DNA from 3 places in the Streptomyces sp. NPDC037083 genome. Region 2 is predicted to be linked to each of the others. Evidence: predicted binding sites of a transcription regulator. Region 2 holds the regulator's gene; each other region holds the start of a gene.
The links. Region 2 encodes HrcA, which represses chaperone genes, less so after heat shock. Its sites were predicted from a motif close to TTNGCACTCNGNNNNNCNGAGTGCNAA; they were not measured.

Region 1: a site for HrcA is predicted at 784-810, ahead of groES (co-chaperone GroES). Genes of this name have one in related genera too.
Region 3: a site for HrcA is predicted at 5,070-5,096, ahead of groL (chaperonin GroEL). Genes of this name have one in related genera too.

What each region holds. Positions count from the first base shown of each region.
Region 1 is NZ_JBVJSQ010000001.1:711,443-718,268, reverse strand. It holds gene ACZ7DE_RS03260 (polysaccharide deacetylase family protein) at 1-606, shown strand, start outside; gene groES (co-chaperone GroES) at 957-1,265, shown strand; gene groL (chaperonin GroEL) at 1,378-3,003, shown strand; gene ACZ7DE_RS03245 (ester cyclase) at 3,104-3,811, opposite strand; gene ACZ7DE_RS03240 (SDR family NAD(P)-dependent oxidoreductase) at 3,901-4,674, opposite strand; gene ACZ7DE_RS03235 (MOSC domain-containing protein) at 4,771-5,439, opposite strand; gene ACZ7DE_RS03230 (LysR family transcriptional regulator) at 5,520-6,443, shown strand; gene ACZ7DE_RS03225 (WhiB family transcriptional regulator) at 6,503-6,826, opposite strand, start outside.
Region 2 is NZ_JBVJSQ010000002.1:476,638-483,463, reverse strand. It holds gene ACZ7DE_RS06970 (SpoIIE family protein phosphatase) at 1-183, shown strand, start outside; gene ACZ7DE_RS06965 (Dyp-type peroxidase) at 533-1,492, shown strand; gene hemW (radical SAM family heme chaperone HemW) at 1,625-2,857, shown strand; gene ACZ7DE_RS06955 (DUF3097 domain-containing protein) at 2,900-3,763, opposite strand; gene ACZ7DE_RS06950 (MBL fold metallo-hydrolase) at 3,807-4,532, opposite strand; gene hrcA (heat-inducible transcriptional repressor HrcA) at 4,692-5,708, shown strand; gene dnaJ (molecular chaperone DnaJ) at 5,709-6,826, shown strand, end outside.
Region 3 is NZ_JBVJSQ010000005.1:443,991-450,816, reverse strand. It holds gene ACZ7DE_RS16820 (alpha,alpha-trehalose-phosphate synthase (UDP-forming)) at 1-1,267, opposite strand, end outside; gene ACZ7DE_RS16815 (glucosyl-3-phosphoglycerate synthase) at 1,397-2,341, opposite strand; SAM riboswitch class I at 2,508-2,673, shown strand; gene thrC (threonine synthase) at 2,692-3,993, shown strand; gene ACZ7DE_RS16805 (MoaD/ThiS family protein) at 3,990-4,265, shown strand; gene ACZ7DE_RS16800 (cold-shock protein) at 4,717-4,923, shown strand; gene groL (chaperonin GroEL) at 5,258-6,826, shown strand, end outside.

The DNA.
Region 1 (6,826 bases), on a different contig from region 2:
CTGGCGGGCAGCCCCGGCTCGGCCCTTCCTCCGGTCGTCGACCACGTCCCGACCACCGACAAGGTCGTCTTCCTCACCTACGACGACGGCGCCGAACGCGACCCCCGGTTCGTCGACATGGTCCGCGAACTGCGCCTCCCCGTGAGCATGTTCCTCACCGACAGCGTGGTGGGCCCGGGCTACGCCCACTTCGCCCGGCTGCAGTCGGTCGGCGCGAACATCCAGAACCACACCCTGGACCACCCGGCCCTGCGCGGCCTGCCCTACGCGGGCCAGCGCGCCGAGATCTGCGGGCAGCAGGACAAGCTCCGGTCCCGCTTCGGTCTGCGCCCGCGCCTCTTCCGCCCGCCCTACGGCGTCTACGACGCCACCACCCGGCGCGCCGCCGCCGACTGCGGCATCGCGGCCGTCGTCCTGTGGCGCGCCGCACTGGGCCCCGACGGCCTCGCCTACACCCGCGGCCCCCACCGCCTCCGCCCCGGCGACGTCATCGCCGTCGCCCCGGACGAGACGACGGCCACGGCCCTGAGGGAACGCACGACGCGACTGCTGCGCCAGGTGCAGGAGCAGGGGCTGACGGTGGGCCGTCTGGAGGACTACGTCTGAGGCGGCTGTGCATCGCCGGCGGGTGCGCCCGTTCCACCTGTCCGGCGTTCGTGGGCGATGCCCGTCCAGGGCCGGAGCGGGGGCCGGGGCCGCGGCAGCCTCCGGTGACGTGCACACGAACACCGGGCGCCGAACACCCCGAGGGGCCACCGAAAACCGGACGACGCGCCGCCGTCATTGGCACTCCGCTTGACCGAGTGCTAATCGCGGTCATAGTCTCGGCTTTGGCACTCCCCACCGGAGAGTGCCAACTACGCGACGGGCAGGTCCGGCACCCGCGACGACGGATCCACCTGGTCGCCACCTCAGACAGTTAACCCCGTGAGATCTCCGAAGGGGGAGGTCGGATCGTGACGACCACCAGCTCCAAGGTTGCCATCAAGCCGCTCGAGGACCGCATCGTGGTCCAGCCGCTCGACGCCGAGCAGACCACCGCCTCTGGCCTGGTCATCCCGGACACCGCGAAGGAGAAGCCCCAGGAGGGCGCCGTCCTCGCCGTGGGCCCGGGTCGCTTCGAGAACGGCGAGCGCCTGCCGCTCGACGTCAAGGTCGGCGATGTCGTCCTGTACAGCAAGTACGGCGGCACCGAGGTGAAGTACAACGGCGAGGAGTACCTCGTCCTCTCGGCTCGCGACGTTCTCGCGATCATCGAGAAGTAATTCACCCAGTTTTGCAGTGAACTGCGCTCCTGGCCCCCGCGACTTTGTGAAGCCGGGCGCTGGGAGCGCAGTTCGTTTCTCCCACGTTTTCCGAGAGGGCTGAACCGCTCCCATGGCGAAGATCCTGAAGTTCGACGAGGACGCCCGTCGCGCCCTCGAGCGCGGCGTCAACAAGCTTGCCGACACGGTCAAGGTGACGATCGGCCCCAAGGGCCGCAACGTCGTCATCGACAAGAAGTTCGGCGCTCCCACCATCACCAACGACGGCGTCACCATCGCCCGCGAGGTCGAGCTCGAGGACCCGTACGAGAACCTCGGCGCGCAGCTCGTGAAGGAGGTGGCGACCAAGACCAACGACATCGCGGGCGACGGTACGACCACCGCCACCGTGCTCGCCCAGGCGCTCGTGCGCGAGGGTCTGCGCAACGTCGCCGCGGGCGCGTCCCCGGCCGCCCTGAAGAAGGGCATCGACGCCGCCGTCAAGGCCATCTCCGACGATCTGCTGGCCACCGCCCGCCCGATCGACGAGAAGTCCGACATCGCCGCCGTCGCCGCGCTGTCCGCCCAGGACCAGCAGGTCGGCGAGCTCATCGCCGAGGCGATGGACAAGGTCGGCAAGGACGGTGTCATCACCGTCGAGGAGTCCAACACCTTCGGTCTGGAGCTGGACTTCACCGAGGGCATGGCCTTCGACAAGGGCTACCTGTCGCCGTACTTCGTGACGGACCAGGAGCGCATGGAGGCCGTCCTCGAGGACCCCTACATCCTCATCAACCAGGGCAAGATCTCCTCGATCTCCGACCTGCTGCCGCTGCTGGAGAAGGTCATCCAGACCAACTCCTCCCGCCCGCTGCTGATCATCGCCGAGGACCTCGAGGGCGAGGCCCTGTCGACCCTCGTCGTGAACAAGATCCGCGGCACCTTCAACGCGGTCGCCGTGAAGGCCCCCGGCTTCGGTGACCGCCGCAAGGCGATGCTCCAGGACCTGGCCGTCCTCACCGGCGCCACCGTCATCTCCGAAGAGGTCGGCCTCAAGCTCGACCAGGTCGGCGTCGACGTGCTCGGCTCCGCCCGCCGCGTCACCGTCACCAAGGACGACACCACGGTCGTCGACGGCGCCGGCGACTCCTCCGAGGTCACCGGCCGCGTCGCGCAGATCAAGGCCGAGATCGAGAACACCGACTCCGACTGGGACCGCGAGAAGCTCCAGGAGCGCCTCGCGAAGCTGGCCGGCGGCGTGTGCGTGATCAAGGTCGGCGCCGCCACCGAGGTGGAGCTGAAGGAGAAGAAGCACCGTCTGGAGGACGCCATCTCCGCGACCCGCGCCGCGGTCGAGGAGGGCATCGTCTCCGGTGGCGGTTCCGCGCTGGTCCACGCCGCCAAGGTGCTGGAGGGCGGCCTGGGCAAGACCGGCGACGAGGCCACCGGTGTCGCCGTCGTCCGCCGCGCCGTCGTCGAGCCGCTGCGCTGGATCGCCGAGAACGCCGGCCTCGAGGGCTACGTCATCACCGCCAAGGTCGCCGAGCTCGACAAGGGCCAGGGCTTCAACGCCGCCACCGGCGAGTACGGCGACCTGGTCAAGGCCGGCGTCATCGACCCGGTCAAGGTCACCCGCTCCGCCCTGGAGAACGCCGCCTCCATCGCCTCCCTCCTCCTGACGACCGAGACCCTGGTCGTCGAGAAGAAGGAAGAGGAAGAGCCGGCCGCCGGCGGTCACAGCCACGGCCACTCGCACTGACCCAGGTCGGTACGCACGGCAGCACCGAGGCCCGGCACCCTGCAGACAAGGGGCGCCGGGCCTCGGCGTCGGTCCGCCGTTCCCGCGGCCGGCGGTGTCGCTACTGCTCCAGGGCGTCCAGCGCGCCCAACTGCCCCATCAGCCCGAGCCGGTCGTACTGCCACCAGGCCTCGACGATCTTCCCGTCCTCCCGGCACCGGAAGATTGTCGTCCCGGTCATGGTGACCTGCTTCCCGGTGGCCGGGATCCCCATGAAGTCGCCCTTGTGGGTGCCGCGCCAGGTCCACCGGTTGCACACGCGGTCCCCCTGCTCGATCTGGTCGTCGAGGGAGAAGGCGAAGTCGAATCCGCCCCGCCACATCTCGACCTCCCGGCGCATCGCGTCCATCCCCATGGTGTCCTGCTCGTTGGCGGGATCGTGGTCGTGGTAGTCCTCGGCGATCAGTCCGTCGAGCGGCGGCAGCTCCCCCCGCGTGCCGACCGTCTCGAAGAACCGCCGCGCCGTCTGCGCGTACAGCTGCTCGTCCCGTACGACGTCGAGATCCGTGAAGGTCGGCATCTCGTCGCACAGGGCCACCAGCTCCCGGAAGACCTTGTCGGTCTCCGGAAGGTTCGAGTTCCGCATCGCCTCCTCGTAGGAGGGGAACTCCACGATCTCGATGAAGTGGGAAGCGTCGGAACGGTCCTTTCCGACCACCGCGTGCGTCGCGGTCCGCTTCCCCCTGGTCTGTTCGACCCATGTGTCCATCAGCCGGTCCATCTCGTCGAACCGGCTGGTCCTGCAGTCGATGAGCTGTACGAACGTCATGACGCCGCCTCCGGCCCCCCTGGGTTCCGGTCCCGTCACGCCCATCTTCCCACCGGAGCGCCGACGTCACCCGCCCACTGCCGCACCCGTCACTGAGGCCCGTACTTCCGTCCCGTCCGCGAGCTGATCCCGCCCAGCAGCGACCGCGGGGTCACCTTCACCAGTCCCATCAGCGCCTTGTAGCGCGGGTCGGGGATCGACAGCGACTTTCCGCGCGCCAGGTCGTGCAGCGCCGACGCGACCAGCTTGTCCGCGTCCAGCCACATCCAGCCGGGGATGTTGTCCGTGCCCATGCCGGCCCGCTGGTGGAACTCCGTGCGCACGAAGCCCGGGCACAGCGCCATCAGCCGCACCCCGCTGCCGGCCAGGTCCTTCGCCGCCCCCTGGGTGAACTGCACGACCCACGCCTTGGAGGCCCCGTACGTCCCGCGCGGCACGAAGGCCGCCACCGACGCCACGTTGACGACCCCGCCGCGCCCGCGCTCCCGCATCGCCGCCGTCGCCGCGGACGTCAGCCGCAGCACGGCCTCGCAGTGCACCTTGAGCATCTTCAGCTCGTCGGCCATGGACACGTCGAGGTAGCGGCCCTTGTTGCCGAAGCCCGCGTTGTTGACCAGCAGGTCGACGGGGTTCTTGCGGTCGCCGAGCCGGGCGGCGACCGCCTCGATGCCCTCGTCCGTCGCCAGGTCGGCGGTCAGCACCTCCGCCTCGATGCCGTGCCGGTCGTGCAACTCCGTCGCCTGCTCGCGCAGCCGCTTGGTGTCCCGTGCCACGAGGACGAGATCGTGCCCGTCCGCCGCCAGTCTGCGCGCGAACGCGGCGCCGATGCCCGCGGTCGAACCCGTAATCAAAGCCGTTGTCATGGCGCAAGGTTAGTGACCCGGAGTGCGGGCGTCCGTTCTCTGCACGCGCCCTCCCGAAGATGAAGGCCCGGTGTGCGTCCGTCCCGTGAGACCGCCTCAGCCTCCGTGCGTCTCGAGGTACTTCCGGGCCGCGGCCAGCGACTCCGGATGCAGGGCCTCGCCCGCCGCGAGCAGCCGGGGCAGCAGTTCCCGGTGCGTGGTGACGGCCTGGAACTGCATCCGGGCCGTCACGTCGTGGTCGGGGACATGGACGATCTCCACCGCGTCCCCCGCGCGGACCTCGCCCGGCGTGATCACCCGCAGGTAGGCGCCGGTCGCCGCCTTCTGCGTGAACCGCTTCACCCACTGCTTCTCACCCACGTGCCCCTGGAAGGTGAGGCACGGTATCCGTCCGGCGCTCACCTCCAGCACCACCTCGGAGCCGATCCGCCAGCGCTCGCCGATGCGGGCGCCCGAGACGTCGAGCCCCGTCGTGGTGAGGTTCTCCCCGAACGCGCCGTTGGCCAGCGTGCGCCCCAGCTCGCGCTCCCACTCGTCGAGGTCCTCGCGCGCGACGGCGTACACCGCCTGGTGGTCGCCGCCGTGATGGCGCAGCTCGCACACCGCGTCCCCGGCCAGACCGCTGGCCCCGACCCCCTTCGGGCCGGGCGCCGAGACCCGCACGGGCCCCTCGACCGGACGCTTGTCGATTCCGGTCAGTCCCTGTGGCTGATCGGTGTACGGCACGGCCTGCGGGCGGCCCAAATTGACAGACAGAAGCCTCATGGCGGCACGGTAGGCGACCCCAGATCAAAGTGTCGAGGCGTTATTCGCGCCGCTGCCCAAGGCTGGCTTATGCTCGCTGGATGATCGAGGCCCGTCATCTCCGCGTGCTGCGCGCCGTCGCCGCCACCGGCTCCTTCTCGGCGGCCGGACGCGAGCTGGGCTGCACCCAGCCGGCCGTCAGCCAGCAGATGAAGGCCCTGGAAGCGTCCGTCGGGACTCCTCTGCTGGTGCGCAGCGGCCGCGAGATGCGTCTGACGCAGGCGGGCGAGGCCCTCGTGCGGCACGCGGTCGGCATCCTGTCCGGGCTGACCGCCGCCGAGGAGGAGGTCGCCGCGATCGCCGGGCTCCGCGCGGGCCGGGTCCGGCTGGTCTCCTTCCCCAGCGGCAGCTCCACCCTCGTCCCCACCGCTCTCGCCGCCCTGCGCGCCGCCCACCCCGGCACCCGGGTCTCCCTGGAGGAGGCCGAGCCGCCGCGGTCGGTCGAGCTGCTCCGGGAGGGCGACTGCGACATCGCCCTCGCCTTCCGCTACGAACGCGCCACGGGCGACGGGGCCGTGACCCGGTCCGGCGAGGGGGAGTGGGACGACCTGGTCGCCCGGCCGCTGCTGACGGACCGGCTGGTCGCCCTCGTGCCCGAGCGGCACCGCCTCGCGCGCGTGGAGTCCGTCGCCATCGGCGATCTCGCCGCCGAGCCGTGGATCGCCGGCTGCCCGCGCTGCCGCGGCCAGCTGGTGCAGGTGTGCGAGCGCGCGGGCTTCACGCCCCGCATCGACTTCGCGACCGACGACTATCCGGCGGTGGTGGGTCTGGTGGGCGCCGGTCTCGGCGTGGCCGTCCTGCCCCAGCTCGCCATCGAGTCGGTTCGGCCCCGGGGCGCCCGCGCGGTCACGCTGGAGCCGGCGGTGCGGCGGGAGATCGTCGCGCTCACCCTGCCCGACCTGGCCCAGGTGCCCGCGGTGACGGCGACGCTGGAGCAACTGGAACGCGCCGCGGCGCGGCAGTGAGAAAGCGGAGGGCACGCGCGCGTGCCCTCCGCTTCAGTCGATCTAGCAGAAACGTTCCTTCATGTGTTCGAGGCGGTGTCCCTCGCGCCCGACGACGCCGACACCAGGCGGTTGCGCGCCCGCCCCATGAGCTCCTCGCGCTCGTCCTCGGTCAATCCGCCCCACACGCCGTACGGCTCGCGTACCGCCAGGGCGTGCGCCGCGCACTGTGCGCGGACCGGGCACCTCATGCAGACCTCCTTGGCCGAGTTCTCTCGAGCGCTCCGAGCCGCCCCGCGCTCACCCTCCGGATGGAAGAAGAGCGAACTGTCCACTCCGCGGCAGGCAGCCAGGAGCTGCCAGTCCCACAGGTCCGCGTTCGGTCCGGGAAGGCGGGAGAAATC
Region 2 (6,826 bases):
GTCACGGAACGGCGGTCGGGTTCCCGCCAGTTCGACGACGAGGCCGGCCTCGCCGCCGCGCTGGCGGGCTGTGCCGGGCTCCACGCGGACCTGATCGCCGAGCGGATCCGAGACCTGGTCCACGCCTTCGGCGAGCAGCCGCCGGAGGACGACCTGGCGCTGCTGGTACTCCAGGCGGAGTAGCGGGCGGCTGCCCGGGTGATCGGCGGACGTCCGGGCGGCGAGCGCTTCGCGAGTGACGGCGAACGCGGCCGGGCGGGCGGCGCGACGGCCGCGGGGGCGGCCAGGCGAGGGGTGGGCGGCGGGGCGGGGCGGGGGAAGGCGGGCGGCCGTGCCCCACGGATGTATCGTCCGGTTCGTGCCGAAGGCTACGAATGTCGCATCTGACGTGCCCACTCGCCGAGGCGTCCTGATCGCCGGTGCGGGGCTCGGGCTGACCGTGACCGCCTGTACCCGTGAAGCCGGTCCGTCGCCGGAGGGCGCCCCCGGCCCAGGCCCCGGCCCCGGCCGCCACGGTGTACGCCAGGCCGGGGTGACGAGCCCGCAGCAGGCCACCGCGCTGCTGCTGGCCTACGACCTCGATCCCGCCCTGAGCGGGACGGCGGGCGCACGGACCCTGAAGGGGGTGTTCGCGGCCTGGACCGACGCCCTCGCTCAGACGCTGGAACCGGACGGCTCCGGCGAGGACCGGCTCACCGCCACGGTCGGCGTCGGCCCCCGGCTGCCCGCCCGCATCGGCCTGCCCACCCCCGCCGCCCTGCGCGAACTGCCCTCCTTCCCCGGCGACCGGCTCGACCCCGACCGCTGCGGCGGCGACGTGCTCGTGCAGCTGTGCGCCGACTCCTCCGACGCCGCCGAGGAGACCGCAGCCACCCTGACCCGGCTCGCCGGGGACGCCCTGCGCCCGCGCTGGCGGCAGGCCGGCTTCCTGCCGCCGTCCCCCGACGGCGGCGGCACCCCGCGCGACCTGCTCGGCTTCAAGAACGGCAGCGCCAATCCGACCCCCGAGGAGTGCGAGCGCTGGGTCTGGTCGGGTGACGCCACCTACCTCGTCGTGCGGCGCATCCACCTGCGGGTGGAGGACTTCGCGCGGCTCGCCGTGCACCGCCAGGAGGAGATCATCGGCCGCCGCCGGTCGACAGGCGGCCCGTTGCAGGGCGGTCCCGAGGACGCCGACGTCGACGTCCTCGCCAAGTCCCCGCAGGGCCGCTACCTCACCCCGCCGCGTTCCCACGTCGGTACCGTCAGCCACCGGCTCGACGACGGCGCCCGGATGCTGCGCCGCGGCTACTCCTACGCCGACGGCCCCACCGACCAGGGCCTGCTGTTCCTCGCCTTCATGCGGGACCCGGCGCTGTTCACCCGGGTCCAGCGGCGGATGGCCACCCGGGACGACCTGAGCGGGTTCGTCGAGGCCCGGGGCTCGGCGCTGGCGTACGTCCTGCCGGGGGCGAGCACGGGGCGGCCCCTGGGTGCGGACCTGCTGTCCTGAGAGGGCGGAACCGCCGTCCGGAGGCGGAAGGAGCGGAAGGAACGCGAAAGCGGACCGCTGTCCCGGGCGGGAGAACGCGGAGCGGGCGGCGAGGGCGCGGGGCCGGTGCGGACGTACGGGACAATGGACCACATGCCTTCCGCACTTCCCGACGGCGAGCCGGTCCCCGACGACGGCGCGCTTCCGGCGCACGCGCTCGCCGGCGCCGCCGACCGCCCCCTCGGGTTCTATCTGCACGTCCCGTACTGCGCGACCCGATGCGGGTACTGCGACTTCAACACCTACACCGCGACCGAGCTGCGCGGCACCGGTGGTGTCCTCGCCTCCCGCGACAACTACGCCGACACCCTGATCGACGAGGTCCGGCTGGCCCGCAAGGTCCTCGGCGACGACCCGCGCGAGGTCCGCACGGTCTTCGTCGGCGGCGGCACCCCGACCCTGCTGGGCGCGTCCGACCTCGTGCGGATGCTGGGCGCGATCCGCGACGAGTTCGGGCTGGCGGCCGACGCGGAGGTGACGACGGAGGCGAACCCGGAGTCCGTGGACCCGGCGTATCTGGCGACCCTGCGCGAGGGCGGCTTCAACCGGGTCTCCTTCGGCATGCAGAGCGCCAGGCAGCACGTCCTGAAGGTCCTCGACCGCACTCACACCCCGGGACGGCCGGAGGCGTGCGTGGCGGAGGCGCGGGCCGCGGGCTTCGAACACGTCAACCTCGACCTGATCTACGGCACCCCGGGCGAGTCGGACGACGACTGGCGGGCGTCCCTGGAGGCGGCGCTGGGCGCGGGCCCCGACCATGTCTCGGCGTACGCCCTGATCGTCGAGGAGGGCACGCAGCTCGCCCGCCGCATTCGCCGCGGCGAGGTGCCGATGACGGACGACGACGTCCACGCCGACCGCTATCTGATCGCGGACGAGGTGATGTCGGCGGCGGGCTACGACTGGTACGAGGTCTCCAACTGGGCCACCTCGGAAGCGGGCCGCTGCCTCCACAACGAGCTGTACTGGCGCGGCGCCGACTGGTGGGGCGCGGGGCCTGGGGCGCACTCGCACGTGGGCGGCGTGCGCTGGTGGAACGTGAAGCATCCGGGCGCGTACGCGGCGGCCCTCGCGGGCGGGCGCTCGCCGGGCGCCGGCCGTGAGCTGCTCTCGGCCGAGGACCGGCGGGTCGAGCGGATCCTGCTGGAGCTGCGGCTTCGGGACGGGGCGCCGCTGGACCTGCTGAGGGAGCAGGGGCTCGCGGCCTCCCGGCGGGCGCTCGCAGAGGGCCTGCTCCAGGAGGACGCGTACGGCGAGGGGCGGGCGGTCCTGACGCTGCGCGGCCGACTGCTGGCCGACGCGGTGGTCCGCGACCTCGTGGACTAGGCCCTGCCGCAGAGGAGGCCCGCCGGGCGGCTCGCCGCCGTGCTAGGCCGGGGCGGTGACGAAGTCGATCAGTTCCTCCACCCGGCCCAGGAGCTCCGGCTCCAGGTCCTTGTAGGAGCCCACCCGCTTCAGGATCGCCTGCCACACCGCCCCGGTGTTCTCCGACGGCCAGCCCAGCGCCCGGCACACCCCCGTCTTCCAGTCCTGCCCGTGCGGAACGCGGGGCCAGCCGTCGATGCCCAGGGCCGCCGGCTTCACCGCTTCCCAGATGTCGATGTAGGGGTGGCCGACGACCAGGGCGTGTTCGCTGGTCACCGACCGGGCGATGCGCCACTCCTTGGTGCCCGGCACCAGGTGGTCCACCAGGACCCCCAGCCGTGCGTCCGGCCCCGGTGCGAAGTCCGCGACGATCGACGGCAGGTCGTCGACGCCCTCCAGGTACTCCACCACCACGCCCTCGATGCGCAGGTCGTCGCCCCACACCTTCTCGACCAGCTCGGCGTCGTGCCGGCCCTCGACGTAGATGCGTCCGGCGCGGGCGACCCGGGCGCGCGCGCCGGGGACGGCGACCGAGCCGGAGGCGGTACGGGCGGGACGCGCGGGGCCCGAGGAGGGTCTGACGAGGGTCACCACCCTGCCCTCCAGCAGGAAGCCCCTCGGCTCCAGCGGGAAGACCCGGTGCTTGCCGAAGCGGTCCTCCAGCGTCACCGTGCCCGCCTCGCAGCCGATCACCGCGCCGCAGAAGCCGGTGCCGGGCTCCTCCACCACCAGGCCGGGCTCCGCCGCCACTTCGGGGACGGGCTTCGGCTTCTTCCAGGGAGGGGTCAGGTCGGCGGAGTACCCACGAGCGCGCGGGCCCGGGGGGCCTTCGGGGGAAGGGCGGTGGCCGGAGACGGGTGGGCGCATTCGGATGACGATAGGAGAAGAGCCGGTGCGAGGGGGCGCAGGGTCAGTGCGACACGCCGAAACGGGTCGCCAGCGCGTCGCGTTGCGCACGCACGAACGCCGCGTCCACCGCCGCGCCGTGGCCGGGCACGTAGACCGCGTCCTCGCCGCCGAGGTCCAGGAGGCGGTCCAGGGCTGCGGGCCAGTGGGAGGGAACGGCGTCGGGCCCGGCCTGCGGCTCGCCGGACTCCTCGACCAGGTCGCCGCAGAACACCACCTCCGGTGAGCCCGGGGCTCCGGGGACCAGGACCACGAGGTCGTGCGCGGTGTGGGCGGGGCCGACGTTGGCGAGCAGGACCTGGCGGCCCTCGCCGAGGTCGAGGGTCCACTCGCCGCAGACCAGATGGCGGGGCCGGACGAGGGTGTCCACGGCCTCCGTCGCCGCCGTCTCGTCCAAGCCGTTGCGCACCGCGTCCGCCCGCAGTTCCTCGCCCGGCACGGAGTCCACGCCCACGGCCCCGTAGACCTCCGCGCCCGCGAAGGCCCCCGCACCGAACACGTGGTCGAAGTGGGGGTGGGTGAGCGCGAGATGAGTCACACGCGCCCCGGTGAGCTCCTCGGCCTGCGCCCGCAGCCGCGCCCCCTCGGCCAAGCTGGACCCCGCGTCGATCACCAGCACCGCGCCCGCCCCGACGACCAGCCCCGCCGTGCAGTCCCAGCCCGGCAGCCGGACCCGGCCGACCCCGGTCGCGAGCCGCTCCCATCCGAGCTCTTCCCAAGTCACCGTCATACCGCGACGCTAGCTGGACGACGGCCCGCGAAGGACCGACCTTGCCCTGGGTGTACCCCACAGCCGTACACTGGGCCGGGGAACGCTGGCACTCGGATGTGAAGAGTGCCAGGCGAGGCGACCAGGGGACTGGGGACGAGATGCTGGAGGTGCGCGCGGATGCTGAGTGAACGCAGGCTCCAGGTGCTGCGCGCGATCGTCCAGGACTACGTCGGCACCGAGGAGCCCGTGGGGTCCAAGGCGCTCACCGAGCGGCACAACCTCGGCGTGTCCCCGGCGACGGTCCGCAACGACATGGCCGCCCTGGAGGACGAGGGGTACATCGCCCAGCCGCACACCAGCGCCGGGCGCATCCCCACGGACAAGGGCTACCGGCTGTTCGTCGACAAGCTGGCCGGCGTCAAGCCGATGACCGGTCCGGAGCGGCGGGCCATCCAGAACTTCCTCGACGGCGCCGTCGACCTCGACGACGTCGTGGCCCGCACGGTACGGCTGCTCGCGCAGCTCACCCGGCAGGTCGCCGTCGTGCAGTACCCGTCCCTGACCCGCTCGACCGTGCGGCACGTGGAGCTTCTCTCGCTCGCGCCCGCGCGCCTGATGCTCGTGCTGATCACGGACACCGGGCGGGTCGAGCAGCGGATGGTGGACTGCCCGGCGCCCTTCGGGGAGGCCTCGCTGGCGGATCTGCGCGCCCGGCTCAACAGCCGGGTGGCGGGCCGCCGGTTCTCCGACGTGCCGCGTCTGGTGGAGGATCTGCCGGAAGCCTTCGAGGCGGAGGACCGCGGCACGGTCACGACGGTGCTCTCCACCCTGCTGGAGACGCTCGTCGAGGAGAACGAGGAGCGGCTGATGATCGGCGGCACCGCCAATCTCACCCGCTTCGGACATGACTTTCCCCTCACCATCCGGCCCGTCCTGGAGGCCCTCGAGGAGCAGGTCGTGCTCCTCAAGCTCCTTGGCGAGGCGGGGGATTCGGGCATGACCGTACGCATCGGTCACGAGATCGCCCACGAGGGGCTCAACTCCACTTCCGTGGTGTCGGTCGGTTACGGTTCGGGCGGCGAGGCAGTCGCCAAACTCGGCGTGGTCGGACCGACCCGCATGGATTACCCGGGAACGATGGGAGCGGTACGAGCGGTGGCACGGTACGTCGGACAGATCCTGGCGGAGTCCTGAGTGGCCACGGACTACTACGCCGTCCTCGGCGTGCGCCGCGACGCGTCGCAGGAAGAGATCAAGAAGGCCTTCCGGCGGCTCGCGCGCGAGCTGCACCCGGACGTCAACCCGGATCCGAAGACCCAGGAGCGGTTCAAGGAGATCAACGCCGCTTACGAGGTGCTGTCGGACCCGCAGAAGAAGCAGGTCTACGACCTCGGCGGCGATCCGCTGTCCCAGTCGGGCGGCGGTGGCGCCGGCGGCTTCGGGGCCGGCGGCTTCGGGAACTTCTCGGACATCATGGACGCGTTCTTCGGGACGGCGTCGCAGCGCGGCCCGCGTTCGCGCACCCGGCGCGGCCAGGACGCGATGATCCGGCTGGAGATCGACCTCGAGGAAGCCGCCTTCGGCACGACGAAGGACATCCAGGTCGACACGGCGATCGTCTGCACCACGTGCAGCGGTGAGGGCGCGGCGCCGGGGACCACCGCCCAGACGTGTGACATGTGCCGCGGCCGCGGCGAGGTGTCGCAGGTGACGCGGTCCTTCCTCGGCCAGGTCATGACCTCGCGGCCGTGCCCGCAGTGCCAGGGCTTCGGCACCGTCGTCCCGACGCCGTGCCCGGAGTGCGCCGGTGACGGCCGGGTCCGCTCGCGCCGCACGCTGACGGTGAAGATCCCGGCCGGCGTCGACAACGGCACCCGCATCCAGTTGGCGGGCGAGGGCGAGGTCGGCCCCGGCGGCGGTCCCGCCGGCGATCTGTACGTCGAGATCCACGAGGTGCCGCACGCGCAGTTCCAGCGGCGCGGTGACGACCTGCACTGCACGGTCACCCTCCCGATGACCGCGGCGTCCCTCGGCACGAAGGTGCCGCTGGAGACGCTGGACGGCCTGGAGGAGGTCGACATCCGGCCCGGCACCCAGTCCGGCCAGTCGATCCCGCTGCACGGCCGGGGCGTCACGCACCTGCGGGGCGGCGGCCGCGGCGACCTCATCGTGCACGTCGAGGTCCAGACGCCGACGAAGCTGGACCCCGAGCAGGAGCGGCTGCTGCGCGAGCTGGCGAAGCTGCGGGGCGAGGAGCGGCCCACGGGCCAGTTCCAGCCCGGGCAGCAGGGCCTGTTCTCCCGGCTGAAGGA
Region 3 (6,826 bases), on a different contig from region 2:
TCTCCAGGACGTCGTACGGGTTGACGACGATCGCATCGTCGCGCAGCTCCCAGTACGCCCCGGCCTCCCGGGACAGCACCAGCGCGCAGCCCTCGTCGGAGACGACCGGGACCTCCTTGGCGACCAGGTTCATGCCGTCGCGGATCGGGTTGACCAGAGCCACGTCGGCCAGCCGGTAGGCGGCCAGGGAGCGGGCGAAGTCGTCCTTGAGGTTCAGCAGGACCGGGGTCCAGCCGGGCGTGCCGTAGGCGGAGTTGATCTCCTCCGTCACACGCTGGACCTCCGTCATGTAGTCCCGGTAGACGGCCAGGTCCTGGCGGGAGGGGTAGGCGAAGGCCACGTGGACCACCCGTTCGCGCCACTCCGGGTGGTCGTCGAGCAGCTGCCGGTAGGCCAGCAGGCCGCGCACGATGTTCTTGGACAGTTCGGTGCGGTCGACGCGGACGATCGTCCTGCGGCCCTCGCCGATCTCCTCGCGCAGGGCCGTCATCCGCTCGTCGACGTCCGGCCGGTGCGAGCGCTCCCGCAGGAACTCCGCGTCGGCGCCCAAGCCGTGCACGCCCACCCGCGTCCTGCCCAGGCCGCCGACGAACTCGCTGCAGCAGGCGGTGAACGCGTCCGCCCAGCGGCGGGTGAGGAAGCCCAGGCGGTCCGCGCCGAGCATGCCCGTCAGCAGCTGTTCGCGGATGTCGTCGGGCAGCAGGCCGAAGTAGTCCACCGGCGCCCACGGCGTGTGCGAGAAGTGGCCGATGCGCAGGTCGGGGCGGAGCGCCCGGAGCATCCCGGGGACCAGGCACAGGTGGTAGTCCTGGACGAGGACGGCGGCGCCGTCCGCCGCCTCCTGCGCCAGCGCCTGGGCGAAGGCCCGGTTGTACTCCTCGTACGCCGCCCACTGACGGCGGAACTCCGCGTCGAAGGCCGGTTCCAGCGGGGTCTGGTACAGCAGGTGGTGGACGAACCAGAGCACCGAGTTGGCGATGCCGTTGTAGGCGTCGGCGTGCACGTCGGCCGGGATGGGCAGCATGCGCACGCCCTCCTCGCCGACCCCGCGCGAGACCGCCTCGCGGTCGCCGTCGGAGAGCGCCGAGCACACCCAGAGGGCGCCCGATTCGGGGCCGATGGCGGACAGACCGGAGACCAGCCCGCCGCCGCCGCGTTTCGCGTGCAGCGAGCCGTCCTCGCGCAGCTCGTAGGAGACCGGGCCGCGGTTGGACGCGACCAGTACCTGAGCAGTGCCCCGAGCGACCGTTTCGTGCGTGGTAGCCATACGCCTCAACCTAGCCCGGCCTCGAAACGCCCAAACGTTCGCACGGGGACGCCCCCGCGCCATTTTCCGGGATCGCCGACCCACGACGTAGGCCCGGACCGCCTCGCCGGCCCGGGCCCGTCGCGGGCTTCAGGCCACCTTGCGGGTCGCGTACTCCGTGATCTCCGTCATCGGCGGGCGTTCCTCGGTGTCCACGGAGTAGGTACGCGGCTCGAAGCCGTCCGGGCTGCGCTCGAACTGGGTGAGGGCCGGACGGATCATGTGCCCGCGGGCCAGCCGGAGCTGAGCGGTGCGGTAGATCGCCGCCGCCATCCGGCCCAGGGCCTGGCCGTCCTGGTGGCGGTGCTTGCGCACCCCGACGTCGACCTGGGCGAGCGCGTCGAGGCCCACCAGGTGCAGGGCGTCGACCAGCATGCCGAGCTCCACGCCGTAGCCGACGGGGAAGGGCAGCTGTTCCAGCAGGCTGCGGCGGGCCGCGTACTCGCCGCCGAGCGGCTGCACGAATCCGGCCAGCTGCGGCCAGTGCATGTTGAGCAGGGGGCGGGCCATCAGCTCGGTGACCCGTCCGCCCTGTCCGGCCGCACCGCCCAGCGGACGGTCGTACATGCCCTTGACCAGGTCCACGTCCGGGTCGGTGAGCAGCGGTCCGACGATCCCCGAGACGAAGTCGGAGGAGAACTCCTTCAGGTCGGCGTCGATGAAACAGACGATGTCCCCGCTGGTGACCAGCAGGGAGCGCCACAGGACCTCGCCCTTGCCCGGCACGGCGGGTATGCGCGGCAGGATGTCGTCCCGGTGGACGACCCGCGCGCCCGCCGCGGCGGCGACCTCGGACGTGCGGTCGGTCGATCCCGAGTCGACGACGACGATCTCGTCGACGAGCGGGACCTGGTGCATGAGGTCGTGACGGATGACGGCGACGATCTCGCCGACCGTCTCCTCCTCGTTGAGGGCGGGCAGGACGACGGACACCGTCTGGTTCGTGGCGCGTTTCGCGGCCAGGATCCGGTGCAGCGGGCGATCGGTCACCGACCAGGAGCGGGTGGCCAGCCAGCGCTCGACTTCTTCCAGCACAGTCCGCGGCTCCTCACTGTCGTGATCACACCGGGTGCACGGCAGGTGACCGTGTGATCCATCTCGCGGTTCGGACGACTCTCTCAACTGTCCTGGCCTTCGGTTACAGTCTTGAACAACGCGGATGACCATCGCATGTCCGAGGTCGCCGTCGACAACTTCATACCGCTCATCCAGAGGGGCAGAGGGATACGGCCCGATGAAGCCCCGGCAACCCTCCAGCCGGTCTCGTAGCGATCACTGATCCACCAGATGATCGTTCCGCGAGGCTCCCGGCTCGGGAAGGTGCCAAATCCGTCTCACGGCGAAATGCGTCGTGAGGAAGATGAGGAGAAAGGGCCTCGCCTCACATGGCTGCGCAGACTGTTGCAAGCACCACCGACTCTACGCCGACCTCTTCCGTGGACCTCGGTCCCGCCGCGGCGCTGAGCTGCCGGGAGTGCGGTCACCGCGTCCCCCTCGGCCCGGTCTTCGCCTGCGAGGAGTGTTTCGGCCCGCTCGAGATCGCGTACGACTTCTCCTCCTACGAGACGGAGGAGCTCCGCAAGCGCATCGAGGCGGGACCCGCGAACATCTGGCGCTACGCGCCGCTGCTGCCCGTCCCGGCCGACGTGGCGGACAAGCCGAACATCAACCCGGGCTGGACCAAGCTCGTCCAGGCCGACAACCTCGCCCGTGAGCTGGGCGTCGACGCCGGAAAGCTGTTCGTCAAGGACGACTCCGGCAACCCGACGCACTCCTTCAAGGACCGGGTCGTCGCCCAGGCCATCGAGGCCGCCCGCGCCTTCGGCTTCACGACCCTCTCCTGCTCCTCCACGGGCAACCTGGCCGGCGCCGTCGGCGCCGCCGCCGCCCGCGCCGGCTTCCGCTCCTGCGTGTTCATCCCGCACGACCTGGAGCAGGGCAAGGTCGTCATGGCCGCCGTGTACGGCGGTGAGCTCGTCGGCATCGAGGGCAACTACGACGACGTCAACCGCTTCTGCTCCGAGCTCATCGGCGACCCGGCGGGCGAGGGCTGGGGCTTCGTCAACGTCAACCTGCGGCCGTACTACGCGGAGGGTTCCAAGACCCTGGCGTACGAGATCTGCGAGCAGCTCGGCTGGCGGATCCCCGACCAGCTGGTCGTGCCGATCGCCTCCGGCTCGCAGCTCACGAAGATCGACAAGGGTCTGCAGGAGCTGATCAAGCTCGGGCTCGTCGAGGACCGGCCGTACAAGATCTTCGGTGCGCAGGCGGAGGGGTGCTCCCCGGTGTCCGTCGCCTACAAGGCCGGGCACGACGTCGTGCGCCCCCAGAAGCCGGACACCATCGCCAAGTCGCTGGCCATCGGCAACCCGGCGGACGGCCCGTACGTCCTCGACATCGCCCGTCGCACCGGCGGTGCGGTGGAGGACGTCACCGACGAGCAGATCGTCGACGCGATCAAGCTGCTGGCGCGGACCGAGGGCATCTTCGCGGAGACCGCCGGCGGGGTGACGGTGGGTGTGACGCGCAAGCTGATCGGGAACGGGCTGCTGGACCCGACGAAGACCACCGTCGTCCTGAACACGGGCGACGGCCTGAAGACCCTGGACGCGGTGGCCGGCACCGGCCTGACCGCGACCATCCGCCCGAACCTGGACTCCTTCCGAGAGGCTGGCCTCGCGTCATGAGCGTCAACGTCCGCATCCCCACCATCCTGCGCACCTACACCGGCGGTCAGGCGGAGGTCACCGCCGAGGGGGCGACTCTCGGCGAGGTCATCTCCGACCTGGAGAAGAACCACACCGGCATCGCCGCCCGCGTCCTGGACGACCAGGGCAAGCTGCGCCGGTTCGTCAACGTGTACGTGAACGACGACGACGTCCGCTTCGAGCAGGGCCTTCAGACGGCGACCCCGGACGGCGCCGGAGTCTCCATCATCCCGGCCGTCGCCGGTGGCTGACCGCTGGTCAGTACCCGCCGGTAGTAACCGTCGGTAACAGCGATTACCGAGAGTTCATCGAATTGCCCTCTCCGCGATAGAAGCGGAGGGGGCAATTCAGTGTGGTTGAGCGCGGTACAGTTGGGGAACCCGATCCGGATCACCGGATCAGGAGCCTTTTATTTCCACCTCAGCCCGATGAGAAGCAGCCAAAGTGCGCGCTCCTTCTGTGGCTTTTGCGGCTTTTGCAGGGCCCGACTTGCCCTGAATTCAGGCGAATTCTCGCCACATTCCGGATCCCCTGCGTCCAGAATTCTCGTCCGACTGACCTGTTGCAGACGGCAGTTGGACAGATACATTCAGCCGCGGTCGACGCGTTCCGGCGCACGCCCCCAACCAACTGGGGGGTGAGGTCTGACCCGGATCCGCGAAGTGTGGATCTGTGCAAGGGCCAGTAATAGGGGAGTTAGGCATGGCTCAGGGCACCGTCAAGTGGTTCAACGCGGAGAAGGGGTACGGCTTCATCGCGGTCGACGGTGGTGCGGATGTTTTCGTCCACTACAGCGCGATTCAGATGGACGGCTACCGCACCCTGGAAGAGGGTCAGCGGGTCGATTTCGAGATCTCGCAGGGCCAGAAGGGGCCGCAGGCGGACATGGTCCGTCTCGCGACCGGCTGAAGCACGCGCCGACTGACAGCGTCGTTCTTCTGTACATCTGTCGAAGGGCTCGCACCTCCTGGGGGGTGCGAGCCCTTCGGTCTGTCCGGGGGCGTCCGGGAGGCGTCCCGAGGGGTGTCCGGAAGGGCACCGGTCCGGCGGAGGCGCTTGCACTCTCATGGGTCGAGTGCTAATCATTGCGTTAGCACTCTGAAGGTGAGAGTGACAACGAAGGACCGGGTCGGTGAGGCCCGCAGGCCAGGTGGGGCAAGGAACCACGAGGCCGGCGAGCCGTCCGTCGCGGGCGCCAGCGCGGTCCGGAGCAATCCACCCCAGTCCGGGAGGACCACTTCACATGGCCAAGATCATCGCGTTCGACGAGGAGGCACGGCGCGGCCTCGAGCGCGGCATGAACCAGCTCGCGGACGCCGTCAAGGTGACGCTCGGCCCCAAGGGCCGCAACGTCGTCCTCGAGAAGAAGTGGGGCGCCCCCACGATCACCAACGATGGCGTGTCCATCGCCAAGGAGATCGAGCTCGAGGACCCGTACGAGAAGATCGGCGCCGAGCTGGTCAAGGAAGTCGCGAAGAAGACGGACGACGTAGCCGGTGACGGCACGACGACCGCGACCGTCCTGGCCCAGGCCCTGGTCAAGGAAGGCCTTCGCAACGTCGCCGCCGGCGCCAACCCGATGGCCCTCAAGCGCGGCATCGAGAAGGCCGTCGAGGCCGTCTCCGGCGCCCTGCTCGAGCAGGCGAAGGATGTCGAGACCAAGGAGCAGATCGCTTCCACGGCCTCCATCTCCGCCGCCGACACCCAGATCGGCGAGCTCATCGCCGAGGCCATGGACAAGGTCGGCAAGGAAGGCGTCATCACCGTCGAGGAGTCCCAGACCTTCGGTCTGGAGCTGGAGCTCACCGAGGGTATGCGCTTCGACAAGGGCTACATCTCGGCGTACTTCGCCACCGACATGGAGCGTATGGAGGCCGTCCTCGACGACCCGTACATCCTGATCGCGAACTCCAAGATCGCGAACGTCAAGGACCTGCTCCCGCTCCTCGAGAAGGTCATGCAGTCGGGCAAGCCGCTGCTGATCATCGCCGAGGACGTCGAGGGCGAGGCCCTGTCGACCCTGGTCGTCAACAAGATCCGCGGCACCTTCAAGTCCGTCGCGGTCAAGGCCCCGGGCTTCGGCGACCGCCGCAAGGCGATGCTGAACGACATCGCCATCCTCACCGGCGGCGAGGTCATCTCCGAGGAGGTCGGTCTCAAGCTCGAGAACACCTCCCTGGACCTCCTGGGCAAGGCCCGCAAGGTCGTCATCACCAAGGACGAGACCACCATCGTCGACGGTTCCGGCTCCTCGGACCAGGTCGCGGGCCGTGTGAACCAGATCCGCGCCGAGATCGAGAACAGCGACTCGGACTACGACCGCGAGAAGCTGCAGGAGCGCCTGGCGAAGCTCGCCGGCGGTGTCGCGGTCATCAAGGCCGGCGCCGCCACCGAGGTGGAGCTCAAGGAGCGCAAGCACCGCATCGAGGACGCCGTCCGCAACGCGAAGGCCGCCGTCGAGGAGGGCATCGTCGCCGGTGGTGGCGTGGCGCTCATCCAGGCGTCCGCCGTCTTCGAGAAGCTGGAGCTCGAGGGTGACGAGGCGACCGGCGCCAACGCCGTGCGCATCGCACTGGAGGCCCCGCTCAAGCAGATCGCCGTCAACGGTGGTCTCGAGGGTGGCGTCGTCGTGGAGAAGGTCCGCAACCTCCAGGTCGGCCACGGCCTGAACGCCGCGACCGGCGAGTACGTCGACATGATCGCCGAAGGCATCATCGACCCGGCGAAGGTGACCCGCTCTGCCCTGCAGAACGCCGCCTCCATCGCCGCGCTGTTCCTCACCACCGAGGCCGTCATCGCCGACAAGCCGGAG